Regions from separate parts of the Ensifer fredii genome, predicted to be linked through region 1. Evidence: riboswitches for the same ligand, from Rfam matches in the RefSeq annotation. Region 1 holds a riboswitch; the other holds the start of a gene.
What was found. Region 1 has a riboswitch for thiamine pyrophosphate ahead of thiD (bifunctional hydroxymethylpyrimidine kinase/phosphomethylpyrimidine kinase). Riboswitches for the same ligand answer to the same signal wherever they lie in the genome.

Region 1 (7,604 bases):
TGCTTCCTGAGAGATGGGAAAGCGTTTCGGGCATATCACGCATCCCGCCGTCCGCGCCGAGGCAGGTGGCCATGATCTGCGACAGCCTGAAGATGATCTGGCCGGCCCCGGCTGCGAGGTCGAGTTGGGGGGTGAAGTCGAGCGAGCCGTAGACCGGCCGTTCCAGGGAGCCACGGAGGCGCTGGAAAATATCTTCCTGGTCTATGACGAAGGAAAGGTGGCTGCGGCTTCCCTCGATCTGCAGTTCCGACAGTCTGTTGCCGTCGAGGATCGCAGCTTCGCCCGGCTTGGAAATCAGATTCTCGCTCCGTCCTATCTTCACGCAGGCGGAGCCGTGCAGGGGAAGCAATATCAGCAGCTTAGGCACCTCGTCCTTCTGTCCGATGCTAAGAGTGCCCCGCGAAATCACGCGGCTGAAGGCGACCCGTCCGGCGGCGGCGAACTCATAGCTGTAGGAGAGGTCCGTTTTCAGCGGCCTTTGCACCCGGACAGGCCCGATGCAGCGCGTCAGAACTTCGGACAGCTCTTCGGCGTCGCTGCCCAGATATGAGAGTTTCATTCCCTGCCTTTGCCCTTGCATCGTCAGTTTCCCGATGAGAAATCAAGACATCTCGACCCGGCGCATCCTCCCGTTGCGCCCGGCCGCGTTTCTAATGCATGTCGCCCAAAACTGTGCAGCGGTTTTGGGATGACGACATGCACAAAAACAAAGACCTAAAGCGCGCCGCGTGAATACGTTTGAACGCGACGGGCTTTAGCACCTTATGGGTCCATTGCTCTGACACCCGCCGCAGTCCCGCGAGCGACTTGATCGAATAGACGGGCCAACGCGTGCGAGCCACGCAAAGTCGCTGACGTCTCCTCCCGGTTTTGTTAGCGCGCGCTTATGCAACAAGACGGCGGCTTACAAGTAGGAAGATTGAAATTTCCGATTCCTTCCCTTCGAGTGACGCCGCCGCCTCCTACTGCTGCTCAAATGTTGTGCGGAGTGCCGCGCGAAGTGGCAGAGTCCCCTGAAGTTCGATGCTGCTCCTAAGACTGGAATCCTACCGTCCTCGCTTCCGCAGGGAACAGTTAATTCGCGGTAATCTTCAGCCGCCCTTGAGATCGGAAGTTCTAGATCGGACGGGGGAGTTCTCTCTTCCAGGATGTTAAGAGATGCTCGAAGAGCGGGGTTATCCGCCGCGCTGGATCAAGGCGTCGGGATACTGGATCCTGGGTCAGGCCACGAGAAGTTCGACGAGGCTTAGGCCGCATCGAAATTTCCACGTGCCGTAGCTCATCCGCCGGTTTGTCATGGATCGTCCTTAATACTGCCACGACCGGTGCGGGAGACGGAGCACGGATTCACTTCGTCGTGAGTTTTAGGTGAAGGTAATGACTTCGGCGCCCGTTCGCCCTAGGTCGAGGCGATGATCAGATCTCTGGCCGTCGTTCTATTGCTCTTGCTGCCGCTTGCCTCCAGCGCAGCCGCGGAGTCTCCTGCCGTTCCCGATCTGGTGAAGGGGCTTGCCGATCGGGAAGAGCTGAAGCCGCTGAAGACCGTCATAGTCGCGCGTGACGGTGAGACAATCGCCGAGCAGGGCTATCGCGGCCACTCTCCGGGCGAATCGACCAATATCAAGTCCGCGTCGAAGTCGATCATATCGGCCCTGGTCGGGATCGCGATCGACAAGGGCCTCCTGGACGGTCCTGAACAGAAGATCGCACCGCTGCTGAAGGAGGATCTGCCCTCGCCGGCGGATCCGCGGATCAATGATATCACCATCGGCAACCTGCTTTCCATGCAGGCCGGACTTGGCCGGCTGTCGGGGCCGAATTACGGCCGTTGGGTATCGAGCCGCAATTGGGTTCGCTTCGCGCTCTCGCAGCCTTTCGCCGACGAGCCTGGCGGCCGGATGCTCTATTCGACAGCCTCGACGCACCTGCTTTCGGCGATCCTCACCAAGGCCGGCGGCAAGTCGACGCTCGCGCTCGCGCGCGATTGGCTCGGTCCGCTTCAGGGTTTCAGGATCGGTGCCTGGGAACGCGATCCCCAGGGCATTTATCTCGGCGGTAATCAGATGGCGATGAGCGCAAGATCGTTGCTTGCCTTCGGAGAACTATACCGCAAGGGCGGCCGGGCGTCCGACGGACGGCAGATCGTTCCGGCGGACTGGATCGATCTTTCGTGGCAGCCCCACACGAACTCCTATTTCTCCGGCGACGCCTATGGCTATGGCTGGTTCACCCGCCGGATCGGCGGCGAGACGGTCCATTTCGCCTGGGGCTATGGCGGCCAGATGCTCTACATCGTCCCGGCGCTGAAGCTCACCGTGGTCATGACCTCCGAGGAGAGCGGCCCGTCGGCGCGCAACGGCTACCGCGACGCGTTGCATCGCGTCCTGGCGGAAATCGTCAGCGCAGTGAAAGCGGATTGAGTTGGGGAGGACTATCGAAGCCGCGAAAGGCTAAACGAGCCCTTCGCGGCTGTTGGTCGTTACGCGCTGCCCAGGGCCTCATGCCGTCGGCTGCTTCGTCTTCCTGAGATAGGGAAGAACGGTGTCGAAGGAGCCGAAGCGCTGGATGGCGTCCTCGTTCGATACTGCGGCCGTGATGATGACATCTTCGCCCTGCTTCCAGTTTGCCGGCGTTGCGACCTGATGCTTGGCGGTGAGCTGGATGGAATCGATGGCGCGCAGGATCTCGTTGAAGTTGCGGCCGGTGGTCATCGGATAGGTGAGGATCAGCTTGATCTTCTTGTCGGGTCCGATGACATAGACCGAGCGCACGGTGGCGTTGTCGGCGGGCGTGCGGCCCTCGGACGTGTCGCCGACGCCGGCGGGCAGCATGTCGTAGAGCTTGGCCACCTTCAGATCCCGGTCGCCGATCAGCGGATATTCGACGTCGAAGCCGGTCGCGACCTTGATGTCGTTCTTCCACTTGGCGTGGCTGTCGACGGGATCGACCGAAATGCCGATGATCTTGACGCCGCGCTTGCGAAACTCGCCTTCGATCCCGGCCATGGCGCCGAGTTCGGTGGTGCAGACGGGCGTGAAATTCTTCGGATGCGAGAAGAGCACCGCCCAGCCATCGCCGATCCATTCATGGAAATTGACGGTGCCTTGTGTCGTCTCGGCGGTGAAATCGGGGGCGGTGTCGTTGATGCGGAGGCTCATGGCTTGCTCCTTTCGGGTCGACGGGAATGGGCCCAAGAATAGCGCAATCAACGGAGTTTTCGAGGACGAAACGCGCCGTCGCGACGCGCAGGAGAAACGTCTGCAGCGTGTTTCTGCCGCTTCAGAGAAAAATCTTCCATCGGCAGATGGCGGGTCCGCAAGCAGTCGCTCGCAGGTGGCAGCGTTGACACTGCCGCATGCTTGCCGCATAGAATGTCGGCATTCCGAGGGGAGCGCCGAGCGGCGCTGAGACGGCGGTGAGCCGGACCCTTGAACCTGATCCGGGTCATGCCGGCGTAGGAACGGAAAGAGGCTACCCTCCGCCACGTCTTCGCCTTCACCTGGGTCTCCGTGATTTTTCACCAGGAGATCGACCAATGCAGCCTCATGCGCCCGTGCCGCCGATCGCGCTCACCATTGCCGGATCGGATTCGGGCGGCGGGGCCGGTATCCAGGCGGATATCAAGACTTTTTCGGCCCTCGGCGTCTACGGCGCCAGCGTCGTGACGGCGATTACCGCGCAGAATACGAAGGGCGTCACCGCCGTCGAGGACGTCTCGCCGGAGATTGTCGCAGCGCAGATAGACGCGCTTTTTTCCGATCTCGACGTGAAGTCGATCAAGATCGGTATGGTCTCGCGCCGGGAAACGATCATCGCCATCGCCGAAGGCTTGCGCCGCTTCGAGAGGCGCGCTGTTGTCGACCCGGTCATGGTCGCAACCTCCGGCGATCCGTTGTTGCAGCCGGATGCGATGGCCGCGCTCACGCATGAGCTTCTACCCTTGGCAATCGTCGTCACACCCAATCTGCCGGAGGCGGCACTTCTCACCGGCCGCCCGGTTGCAGAGGACGACGCCGAGATGACCCGCCAAGCCGAGGCCCTCATGACGTCGGGCGCCCGCTCGGTGTTGATCAAGGGAGGGCATCGGAGAGGCAGCGACGCGACCGACCTCTTCTTCGACGGCGATCGGCTCGTCCGCTTCCCGGCGCGGCGCATCGAAACACGCAACGATCACGGGACCGGCTGCACGCTTTCGGCCGCCATCGCCGCCGGTCTTGCCAAGGGACAGCCGCTCGCCGAGGCGGTGGGCGCCGCGAAGGCCTATCTGCACGCGGCGATTTCCGCCGCCGACCGGCTGAAGGTCGGAGGGGGCCGGGGACCGGTCCACCATTTCCACGAATGGTGGGGGCGCTGAGGCGGATTCATATTAGGCGGGATTGCCGCCACGCCCACCGGCAATTGCAGCAGCTATAGGCGAACCCATTCAGGGCCGCCTATAGCACCGCGCAGGAGTTCGCGGTCAGGCGGCCGTGTGCCGGCTCGTGACGCCTTCCTCGATATAGTACTTGCCGTAGCGGTGCCGATATTTCTCCGCACCGCCGAAGTCGCTGTATTTCTCGAGTTCGTCCATGTCGGTCTTGTTGAGGATCACGCCCAGGACCTTTGCATCGATCTGCGGCTCGGAATTCAAGAGGTCCCGAACGAGCCTCGAGGGCGTGCGGCCCCATTCTACCACGAAGAGGACGCCGTCTGCGAGCGGCGTGAAGGCCTTCGCGTCGACCACGGGAGCAAGCGCGGCGAGATCGACCACGACGTAGTCGAAGGAATTGCGGGCATTCTCGATGAGCCCCGCCATCGCCTGGGAGGCGAGCAGTTCGTTGCTCTGATGCCTGCGATCCGACGCTCCGCCGCCGGCCGGCAGGATCGCAAGCTTTGTACGCTGATCCACCTTGATGCCGGCGGGCCAGGTCGCTTCTCCCGTCAGCGTCTCGACCAGCCCCGTGCGCGGAGCCGGCGTGATCATCTGGGTGAGACCGGGCTTGCGGATGTCGGCGTCGATCAACAGTGTCCGCTTGCCGCTCGAGGCCAGCAGCGCCGCGAAATTGGCCGCGACGATCGACTTGCCCTCGTCCGGAAGGGCCGAGACGATCGCGATGACGCGGCTCTCGTTTCCGGGCAGCATATGGTCGCAGGCGAGCTTGGCATTCCGGAATGTCTCCGCGAAGGCGGAGCGCGGCGCATCGAGCACGATCCGCGAAAGGCGTTGGAATGGCGTGGCGCCCTCCGAAGGGTCGTGCGGTTGTCGGTCCGATCCGAAACGGGCACGCACGAGCTGCGTCGTTTTCTTCGTCCGCGAGCCGATCAGCGGAACGTAGCCGAGCGATCGGTGGCCGAGCATGGAGCGCACCTCGCCTTCAAGCCGGAAGGTTCTTTCGCGGAATTCGAGGAATGCGGCATAGGCGCCGCCGAACATCAGGCCGAGCACGGCCGAAAGCGCCAAGGTCATGGTCTTCTTCGGGCTCGACGGCGCCGTCGGGACGCCGGCTTCGGAAATGACGCGCGCCTTGGCGATCGGGAAGGACTGTTGCTGCGTTGCCTGTTCGTAGCGGCCGAGATAGGATTCGTAGAGCGTCTTCAGCGCCGCGGCCTTCTGCTCGAGGACGCGCAACTGCACCAGCGACTTGCTGGCGTCGGAATTCTTGCCGGCGATCCCCTCGATGCTCTTGCGCAGCGAGGCCTCGCGCGAGCGGGCGACTTCGAACTCGTTCTTGTAGCTTGCCGTCAGCTGCTGCAGTTCCTGATAGATCTGCCGGCCGATGTCCTCCTTCTCGGCCCGAAGCGAAACCGCCTGCGGATGGTCCTCGCCGAAATTCTGCGCCACCTCCTGCTCCCGCTTGCCGATGCCGAGATAGCGGGTGCGCAGGTCCCGGATCACCGAATTGTCACCCTCCTTGGGGGAGATGGTGGCATTGTTGACGGCGGCCTCCGGCCCCTGGTCGATGATCGACTTGAACTGTTCGTAGCGCGCCGAGGCACTGGCCGTATCCGCCTGCGCGACGATCAGCTGACTGTTGAGATCGGCGAGCTGCTGTTCGGACATCAGTTCGCCGCGCGCCGCGGTCAGGCCGTTCTCGCTGCGGAACTGCTCGACCTCGAGGGCGGCCGCCTGCGAGCGCTGCCGCAGATCGTCAAGCCGCTCCTGCAGCCAGACCGAAGCCCGTTCCGTCGCTTCGAAATTGGCGTTCAGCTGGTCGGTCAGATAGGCTTCAGCATAGGTCCTGACGACACCGGCGGCAAGCTGCTGATCGCTCGATCGGAAGGAAAGCGCAATCACCGAACTGCGGCCGACGCGTTCGACATATAGCGACTGCTGCAAGATTGCCGAGGCTTTCAGCCGGCGGCCATTGCGCGCCGCTTCCTCCGAAACGCCCGGCCCGCCCGAGAACAGGCCGGTCGCCGTCTTCAGCCAGTCCTTGACGACGGCGGCAGGCGAACGGGGCGGATTGACGATGGTATTGTTCTCCGAAAGGTTGAGCTTGTCGACCACCCGCAGCGCCAGCTCCCCGGACTTCAGGATCTCGACCGCGCTGGCGATCTGCGTGTCGAGCATCTGGCTGTTGGTCGGCACCGGTTCTTCCTCGGCATATTTCGACAGGTTGTCGTCGAGGAGGATCTGCGTCAGCGAGGTGTAATAGGGGGTCGCGAACAGCAGATAGGCGGCCCCGAGCAGGATGAAGAGCACCACGAACGCTGCAACGAGCCTTGCCCGGCGGACTACGACGGCCAGCAGACGGTCGAGATCGATAAAGCCGTCCGATTGTTCCTCGTGGGGCACGATGCTCAAGGGTACACTTCTCTGTTTCATGGGGGCCGTTCTGTTCATCTTTTTCTCCGGTCCTCCTGCCTGCTTCCTTAAAAACATGCAGTATTTCAAAGCGCTGCAGCGATTTCTCCCGCGTCCTGCAGGACACGCGACGCTCTGCTCCCGGCGGCCTCGCGCGGCCGCCGGGAGCTTGGGCTTATGCCGCGCGGATGCGGCTTTCGTGAGACAGGACGATCTCGCGGACGGATTCGAACACGACGTCGCCGATGTCGGCGCGGGCAAGCGCGAAGGCGACATTGGCTTCGATGAAGCCCTGCTTCGAACCGCAGTCGAAGGTCCGGCCCTCATAGGGATGGGCATGGAAGGACTGGTCTGCCGAAAGCTTCAGCATGCCGTCGGTCAGCTGGATCTCGTTGCCGGCCCCGCGTGACTGGTGCGCGAGAATGGAGAAGATCTCCGGCTGCAGGATATAGCGGCCGTTCAGATAGTAGTTGGACGGCGCCCGCCCCGCCGGCGGCTTTTCGATCATCTCGGTGACCGAGAAACCGTGGCGCACCGTATCGCCCTTGCCGACGATGCCGTATTTCGAGGCCTCTTCGGGGGCGCATTGCTCGACGGCGACGACATTGCCGCCGACCTCGCGGTAGAGATCCATGAGGCCTGCCATGCAGCCGCGTGCGCCGAAGGAGACCATGTCCGGCAACAGCAGTGCGAACGGCTCGTCACCGATCAGGTCGCGTGCGCACCAGACGGCGTGGCCGAGGCCGAGCGGCGCCTGCTGGCGCGTGAAGCTGACGGAGCCGGCCTTCGGCAGCATAGCTTCGAGCTCGGAGATCTGCGC
Region 2 (7,604 bases), on a different replicon from region 1:
AGACTGATTTCCTCGAAGCGGCTTCCGGCGAGTGTCGGCAGGTATTTGCTGGCGCTGCCGGAGAGAGACAGGTCTCCACGCGCCTCGCCGTAGGCGGCGAGCGTTGCCGTAAAGGTCTTGCTGATCGAGCCGATCTCGAAAAGCGTCCGATCGCCGACCTTCCGTCCGGTTTCCTTCGAAGCGACGCCGTAGTTGAAGACGTATCGTCTCCCCTCGACCGTCACTGCGACAGCCATTCCGGGAATGTCGTATTCCTTCATCACCGGGCCGACCGCCTCGTCAACGACGCGCCCGATGTTTTCCCGGTCGTCGCCGGCAATTGCCTGAGTGCATGCGCCGCTGAAAAGAGAAACGGCCGCAACGACTGCAAGCGTCTGAAAGTGCCTGTTTTTCATGCTGATTCATCCCCGTCCAAGACCGTCAGTGGCTTACTTACTGCATGATTCCTTGAATCGTAGCCGAATTAAGGAAGAAGGCGGCAATTCAAAGTTGTTACACTTTGAGGGTGCGTTGCCGAAGAATGAGGAGAGAGCGGCGGCCATCACCTATTCGGCGATGATCTTCACCTTGTCGCCCGGCTTTACGGTGGATGTGACCTGCATGGCGTTGATGAGCCGGAAAAGGTCGAGCTTCCTGTCCGTTCCCATCATCCGCGCCGCCAATGTGGCGCTCGTGTCGCCCGGCCGCACCGTCACCACCCTGATGCGCAGCGGCTTCAGGGATTGGACTTCGGCCGTAGACATGCGGCGGAAGGAGCTGCGCAACTGGCTCGCGGTCGCTTCAAGCGCGGTCGATCCCTTCGGAACCGCGGTCAGGAAGCGATAGATGCGGTCGCCGAGCCGGATGACGGTGACGTCGAAATCCCAGCGATCGGCGGAGGCACGCGCCGTCGCAGCCTCAAGGCCGCTGACGGAAACGGGACGAATGGTGTCGGGCTGCAGGCCGGTCACCCAGCCGCTGGCAATGTAGTCGGTCAAGTTGCGGCGGGCGTTGTCGGAAATGCCGTCGAAGCGGATGGCGACCTCGCCCGGACCCGTCGCCAGCACGGCTTCGGCCTTGTTGTCGATCTGGAAACCCTGGGGCACGTCGAAGCGTATGCCGAGCTGGCCGTGCAGGAAGGTCTGGCCGCGGACATAGCCTTCCTCCGGGCTGTCGCCATAGAGCAGCCCGTCAATGCCGGCGAGATAGTAATCCCGGCCGCGGTCGCCGCTCGTTCCTTCTGGGCCGAAGGCGCGCGCATGCCGGCGCGCCAGTTCGACGCGCTGCGGCGCGTTCGGGTGGCTCGACAGGAAGTCGAGGCTCTGGTCCGCTTCGGGATCGACCGCGGTGAAGCGGCTATAGGCAGCCATCGAATCGAGGAAGCGCGCGGCGGCGTAGGGATCGTAGCCGGCTTCGCCGAGCATCCTAACACCGATCACGTCGGCCTGCAGTTCCTGGTTGCGCGAGAAAGCCGCAAGCCGCAGCTTGCCGCGGGCGAGCGCCTGCTTGCCGGCAAGATTGGAGGACAGCACTTCGGAGACGACGCGGCTGGCGATCACCTCCGCCTCTTCGCGCTGCTGGCGCTGGATGCCGTGATTGGCGGTGACGTGCGCCATTTCGTGCGAAAGCACGGCGGCGACTTCCGAGGCGTCGTCGGCAAGCGCCAGCAAGCCGCGCGTGACGTAGAGATAGCCGCCCGGCAGCGCAAAGGCGTTGATTGCCGGGGAATTGAGGATGGTGATGCGGTAGGACTGCTGCGGGTTTTCCGAAACCGCCGTCAGCGCGCCGGTGATGCGGGCGACGAGCCGTTCGGTCTTGGCGTCCTTGTACTCGCCGCCGTAGCTCGCGACGATGCGCGGATGCTCGCGCGCGCCGAGCTGGGCGCGCGGATCGTTCTTCTGCACCTCCTCGACAATCTGCGGATTGGAGGAGGGCGAGACGGCGGGCTCGTAAGTCTGCTCGATGATCGACTGGCAGGCGGAAAGAAGGCTGAATGAAGACAGCGCAACCAAGGCGCGCAAAACCATGCCGGCATGCCGCGTCGGAAACCAGTCTCTTGTGACTGTCTGCCTTGCCATTCCTCAGCCCGTTCCATCCGCCGATGGCGCCTCTCGCCCTCGACGAAAAATCCTACTTTTTCAGCCGCATAACGCCGCCGGCGCCGGGTTTCTCAGCCATAACTCTGCTGTATCGATTTAACCGGCGCCTGCCTAGCTGATCCCAGTAGAAATAGTTGCCCCGTGGTATCACAGCAACGGATGCGCGAGTAACCTGCGCATCCGACCGGACGTTCCGCGCGTCGCATAGCGGGGCGGTCAAATTGTGGCGAAACGCGCATTGTCCAAAGATACTGCCGTAGTGCCCCGACCAATGGCTCATTCCTTCACCGGATCTCGTCATTGCCAAGAAACCGGTTGACCGCTGCCAGGTCCCGCCTTGCAAGAAACCGATTGAGGGGATCGTGAGCGACGATACGCCCGTCGTCGAGGAAAAGCACGCTGTCGGCGAGGCTCTTCACGTCATCGGGATGATGCGTGATCATCAGGATGGTGTTGGCTTCCTCGCGGTGAAGGTCGCTCAGAAGTTCGCGCATCTCGGCGCGCATTCCCGGGTCGAGCGCGGCGAAGGGTTCATCGAGCAGCAGCAGCGGCCGATGCCGCACCAGCGCGCGGGCGAGCGCCACCCGCTGCCGCTCGCCGCCGGAAAGCGTCGGCGGCAGCCTTCTGCCGAAGCCGGCGAGCCCGACCCGCGCCAGCGCATCCTCGATCCTGTCGTGATCGGGCGGGCCGAGCCTCAGCGAGGGGCTGATTCCAAGGCCGACATTGGTCGCGACGTCGAGATGGGCGAAGAGATTGTTATCCTGGAAGATGACGGACACGGGCCGTTCTGCCGGAATGCGGCCGGCCATGTCGTCGCCGAGGATCCGTACATTGCCAGATTCCGGTGTTTCGAAGCCGGCGATGACACTGAAAAGCGTCGATTTTCCGGAGCCGGAGGGGCCGACGACGGCGGCGAACTGCCCGGCCGGAACCGCGCAGTCGAAGGCCAGGGCTGCCGTTTCAAAGCGGACCCTCACGTCATTGAGGGACAAGGCAAGCGAACTCATGCGGCTCGTCCTTCCGCCGCCTTCTCTCCCGCCGTGCCGAGCACGGTCAGAGCGAGGCAGATGAGCCCCAGCATCAAGGCAATGCCGGCGGCGTCGGCGGTACGGTAGCTGCCCATCCGGCTATAGAGCAGCCAAGGTAGGGTCGCGAGATCCTGCGAACCGAAGAGGGCAACGGCGCCGAGATCGCCGAGCGACAGCGCGAGCCCGAAGGAGAGCGCCATCAGGAGCGGCTTGCGTAGCGCCGGCCAATCGATCCATCGCAGGCGATGGAAGCCGCGGATGCCGAGGCTGGCGGCAAGGCGCTCCGTTCGCGCGGCATGGGTCGCCATGGCCGGGGCCAGGACCCGGTGTACGAAGGGAAGCGCCATCAGCGCATTGATCGCGATCACGACGAAGGGAGCGAAACGCGCAACATCGCCGAAGGGGCGCAGGAGGAGGAACCAGCCGGCGCCGAGCACGACGGGCGGCGCGAGCAGGATGAAGGAAGTGCTGGCACCGATCGTGCCGGCAAACAGACGGGCGGGCATACCGCGGCGGCGCCTTCCGAGGAGCAGCCGTTGCGCCCGGGTCATCAGACCGGCCATCGCGACCGAAATGGCGGCGGAGGGAAGGGCGATGGCGGCGCTGGTGATTAGCGCCCGACGGAATGCCGGCTCGCTGACGAGGCGGGCGAGATCGGCCTGCAATCCCGACGCTGCGATGGCGATGAAGGGCAAGCCGACGAAGACGAGGGCGAGCGCCAGCCAGATGCCGTCGGCAACGCGCGAAAGGCCACTCAGGCCGTCGAACCGCCGGGCTGCCCGCCCGCTCGTCTGGCCTTCTTCGGGGGGCGGAGCGAGAAATCTTAGGGCGATCAGCAGCGCGCCCGTCAGCGCGACCTGAAGGCCGGAAAGGGCGATCGCCCGGGGCGGGTCGAAATCGAAGCGCAGCGCCTGGTAGATCGCCACCTCGATCGTGCTCTGGGCCGGGCCGCCGCCGAGCGTCAGCACCAGCGTGAAGCTGGTGGCGCAGAGCATGAAGACGAGGCCGGCAATGCCCGGCAGCAATCCCCGGATCGCCGGCCATTCGATGAAGCGGAAGATCGCTAACGACCCCATGCCGAGATTGGCGGAGCTGCGCCAATATTCGCCGGGAATGCGCTCGAGTCCGGCAAGCATCAGCCGGGCGGCAAGCGGCATGTTGAAGAAGACATGGGCAAGCAGGATGCCGAACAGGCCATAGACGCTGATCGGCTGCTGGCCCATTGCCGAGAGAACGTGGTTCAGAATGCCCTGCCGGCCCCAGACCTCGATCAGGCCGAGCGCCGCGACGAGCGCCGGCAGGCCGAGCGGCAGGGCCATCAGCCGCAGCATCCAGATCCGGCAGGGGAAGGACGCCTGCCGCGCCAATGCGCGTGCCACGGGAATGGCGAAGAGGATCGACAGGGCCGTCGAGAGGCCCGCCTGCAGCAGCGTGAAGCGCGTGACGCGCCAGATATAGGCGTCGAACAGGCCGTCGGCGTTGCTCTCGCCCGTCTGCGTGATGAGGGCCATTCCCGCCATGCCGACAAAAAGCAGGATGCCGCCGAGGCAGAAAGCCGCGGCGGCGATCGTCATCCTGCTCTCGGTGCTGTCGAACAAGCCGGCCTCAGTTCTCGCTCATCGCCGCCAGCCATTCGTCGATCCAGGCCTTGCGGTTGGCCGCGACCTCCTCCGAGGGCAGCAGCAAGGTCTTTTCGGGATTGACGAGTTTGCCAAAGGCTTCCGGCAGCGGCTCCTTGGTGGTGCCGACCGGCATCATCCAGTTGGTGGTCGGAATGATCGACTGGAATTCCGGACCGGTCATGAAGGCCAGGAACTGGCGGGCGAGTTCCGGCTCCTTGGCGTTCTTCGTCGCGCCGGCCACTTCGATCTGGATGTAGTGACCCTCGGCGAAGGCTGCTGCCTGATAGCGATCCGTGTTTTCCGCCACCATGTGATAGGCGGGGGAGGTGGTGTAGGAAAGCACCATCGGTGCCTCGCCCTTGGTGAACAGGCCATAGGCTTCCGACCAGCCGGGGGTCACCGTCAGCACGCGATCCTTGAGCTTGGCCCAAGCCTCGCCGGCCTTGTCGCCATAGACCGATTTCACCCAGAGCAGCAGGCCGAGGCCGGGCGTCGAGGTGCGCGGGTCTTCGATGACGATCTTTTGCGCAGGATCGCCCTCGACCAGCTCCTTGAGGCTCTTCGGCGGGCTCTTCAGGGTCTCGGTGTCGTAGACCACGGCGAAGTGGCCGAAGTCATAGGGCACGAAGGTATCGTCGGAAAAATCGCCGGGAACCTTGAGGCCTTTTGTGTCGAGGCCGTGCGGGGCGAAATAGCCGGTGGCCTTGGCCTCGGCGACGAGGTTGGTATCGAGGCCGAGAACGATGTCGGCCTTCGAACCCTCGCCTTCCAGCTTCAACCGCGTCAGGAGCTCGACGCCGTCGGCAACGCCGACATAATTCACCTTGCAGTCGCAGGTCTTGCCGAAGGTTTCGGCGACCTTGGCGCCAGGACCCCATTCGGTGATGAAGCTCTCATAGGTGTAGATAGTCAGCGTCTTTTCGGCAGCTGCGGCGCTCGCGGAAAATGCCGCGATGGCCACGGTGGCGATAGCCAGCCGGCCAAGGATCTTGCGATGGAGTGAACTGGACATCTGGGCACTTCTCCCTGTTGTTGATGTTGCACGGGAAAAGCGCGTATCGGTCCGATCGCTTCTAATCCCTCCGCCGGTACGAGCCGGATCAGGTTCCGCGGGTTGGCTCGAAGCCTCTCAGCCATTGAATCCGCGAGCGGTTCCAGGCACCCCGTTAGAGCAACCAAGATTTAGCTTCGGGCGGCAGCCAAGGCAAGCGGAGTTTCGGCCGGAGCATTGGCCCTTGGCGCTGCCTGCGCTATTAAGAGGCCCGAAGCCTGCAAGGCTTTGAAATTCAAACAACGGCGGCGGCGTTTTGTTCGCCAAGCGAGGCCATTTCATGCCGGATATGCTCGTTCGCCTCTATGCTTTGCCCGAGGATCGCGCGTCCCGGCTCGGCCCCGACGTTGCCATTCGGCGCGCCCTGGCGCCCGAGCGCAGGATCGTCGTCTCCTGGATCGAGGAGCGCTTCGGCACCCTTTGGGCGGGCGAGGCGGAAGCGGCCTTCTCCTCGACGCCGACGCGGATCCATCTCGCGCTCTGCAAGGGCGAGCTTGCCGGCTTTGCCTGCCATGACGTGACGGCGCTCGGCTTCTTCGGTCCGACGGGCGTCGACAAAACATTGCGCGGCCGCGGCATCGGCGAGGCTTTGCTCTTCGAGAGCCTCTCCGCCATGCGCGCCGCCGGCTATGCCTATGCGATCATCGGCGGCGTCGGCCCGGCCGAATTTTACGCGCGCGCCGTCGGCGCGGTGGAGATTCCCGATTCGACGCCCGGCCTCTATGCCGACATGCTGTTGCCAGAGGAAAGCGGAAGTTGATCCAAGCAGTCCTGTTGGCCAAACGGCCCGAAGAGGCGTTCTACCCTTTTCCTTCGCTGCCGCTTTGCGCTATGGGCTTCTGCCATGACCCGATCGACCTTCACCATTCTTCTCGGCGGCGCGCTCAGCTTGACGGAGCGGCTGACGGCGCAGCTTTCCGGCAGCCGGTTCATCGCGGCGGACGGCGGCATGCGCCACGCGAAGACCCTCGGCATCGTCCCGGATCTCTGGGTCGGCGATTTCGATTCGACCGACGAAACGCTGCTGGCGGCATTCGCCCAAGTCCCGCGGGAAAACTATCCCGCCGCCAAGAACGCCACCGATGGCGAGATCGCGGTCGAGGCCGCGCTTGCGCGCGGTGCGACCACGCTGATCTTCGCCGGCGCGCTCGGCGGCACCCGCAGCGACCATGCCTTCCTGCATCTCTTGCAACTCGCGGCGCTTGCGGAAGAGGGCCACGATGCGTTCATGACCTCGGGCGAGGAGGAGGCCTATCCGCTGATGCCGGGCACCCGTGAGATCGACCTGCCGAAGGGCAGCCTGTTTTCGGTCCTCGGATTCACCGAGCTTTCCGGACTGTCGATCGAAAACGTCCGCTATCCGCTCGACGGCTTCGCGCTTTCCTTCGGATCGTCCCGGACCATTTCCAACGTCGCGGAAGGTCCGGTCCGCTTCTTCCTGAAATCCGGCCGGGCCGTGGTCCTCGCCCGCCCCTACGATCTTTCCGGAGCCTGACGCCTTGGCGCCCCCCATCCTCAAGCTTGACGACATCTTCCTGACCTTCGGCGGCACGCCGCTTCTCGCCGGCGCCAATCTGCAGGTCGAGCCCGGCGACCGCATCTGCCTCGTCGGCCGAAACGGATCCGGCAAGTCGACGCTGATGAAAATCGCCGCGGGCCTCGCCGAGGCGCAGTCCGGAGAGGTTTTCCGGCACCCGTCGGTGACAATCCGCTATCTGCACCAGGCGCCGGATTTCGACGGCTTCGATACGGTGCAGGCCTATGCGGAGGCGGGGCTGGGACCCGGCGACGATCACTACCGCGTCACTTACCTGTTGCAGCATCT

Region 2: linked by a shared signal. The riboswitch ahead of thiB (thiamine ABC transporter substrate binding subunit) and the one ahead of thiD (bifunctional hydroxymethylpyrimidine kinase/phosphomethylpyrimidine kinase) in region 1 are both predicted to bind thiamine pyrophosphate.

Annotation. Positions count from the first base shown of each region.
Region 1 is NZ_CP024310.1:722,889-730,492, forward strand. Features, by position in the region: gene NXT3_RS27165 (helix-turn-helix transcriptional regulator) at 1-559, opposite strand, end outside; gene NXT3_RS27170 (serine hydrolase domain-containing protein) at 1,413-2,420, shown strand; gene NXT3_RS27175 (peroxiredoxin) at 2,499-3,158, opposite strand; TPP riboswitch at 3,376-3,478, shown strand; gene thiD (bifunctional hydroxymethylpyrimidine kinase/phosphomethylpyrimidine kinase) at 3,536-4,354, shown strand; gene NXT3_RS27185 (succinoglycan biosynthesis protein ExoP) at 4,460-6,823, opposite strand; gene NXT3_RS27190 (UTP--glucose-1-phosphate uridylyltransferase) at 6,960-7,604, opposite strand, start outside.
Region 2 is NZ_CP024307.1:3,845,878-3,853,481, reverse strand. Features, by position in the region: gene ampC (class C beta-lactamase) at 1-395, opposite strand, end outside; gene NXT3_RS18935 (M48 family metalloprotease) at 546-2,057, opposite strand; gene NXT3_RS18930 (thiamine ABC transporter ATP-binding protein) at 2,363-3,085, opposite strand; gene thiP (thiamine/thiamine pyrophosphate ABC transporter permease ThiP) at 3,082-4,680, opposite strand; gene thiB (thiamine ABC transporter substrate binding subunit) at 4,712-5,740, opposite strand; TPP riboswitch at 5,789-5,904, opposite strand; gene NXT3_RS18915 (GNAT family N-acetyltransferase) at 6,060-6,539, shown strand; gene NXT3_RS18910 (thiamine diphosphokinase) at 6,624-7,274, shown strand; gene NXT3_RS18905 (ABC-F family ATP-binding cassette domain-containing protein) at 7,279-7,604, shown strand, end outside.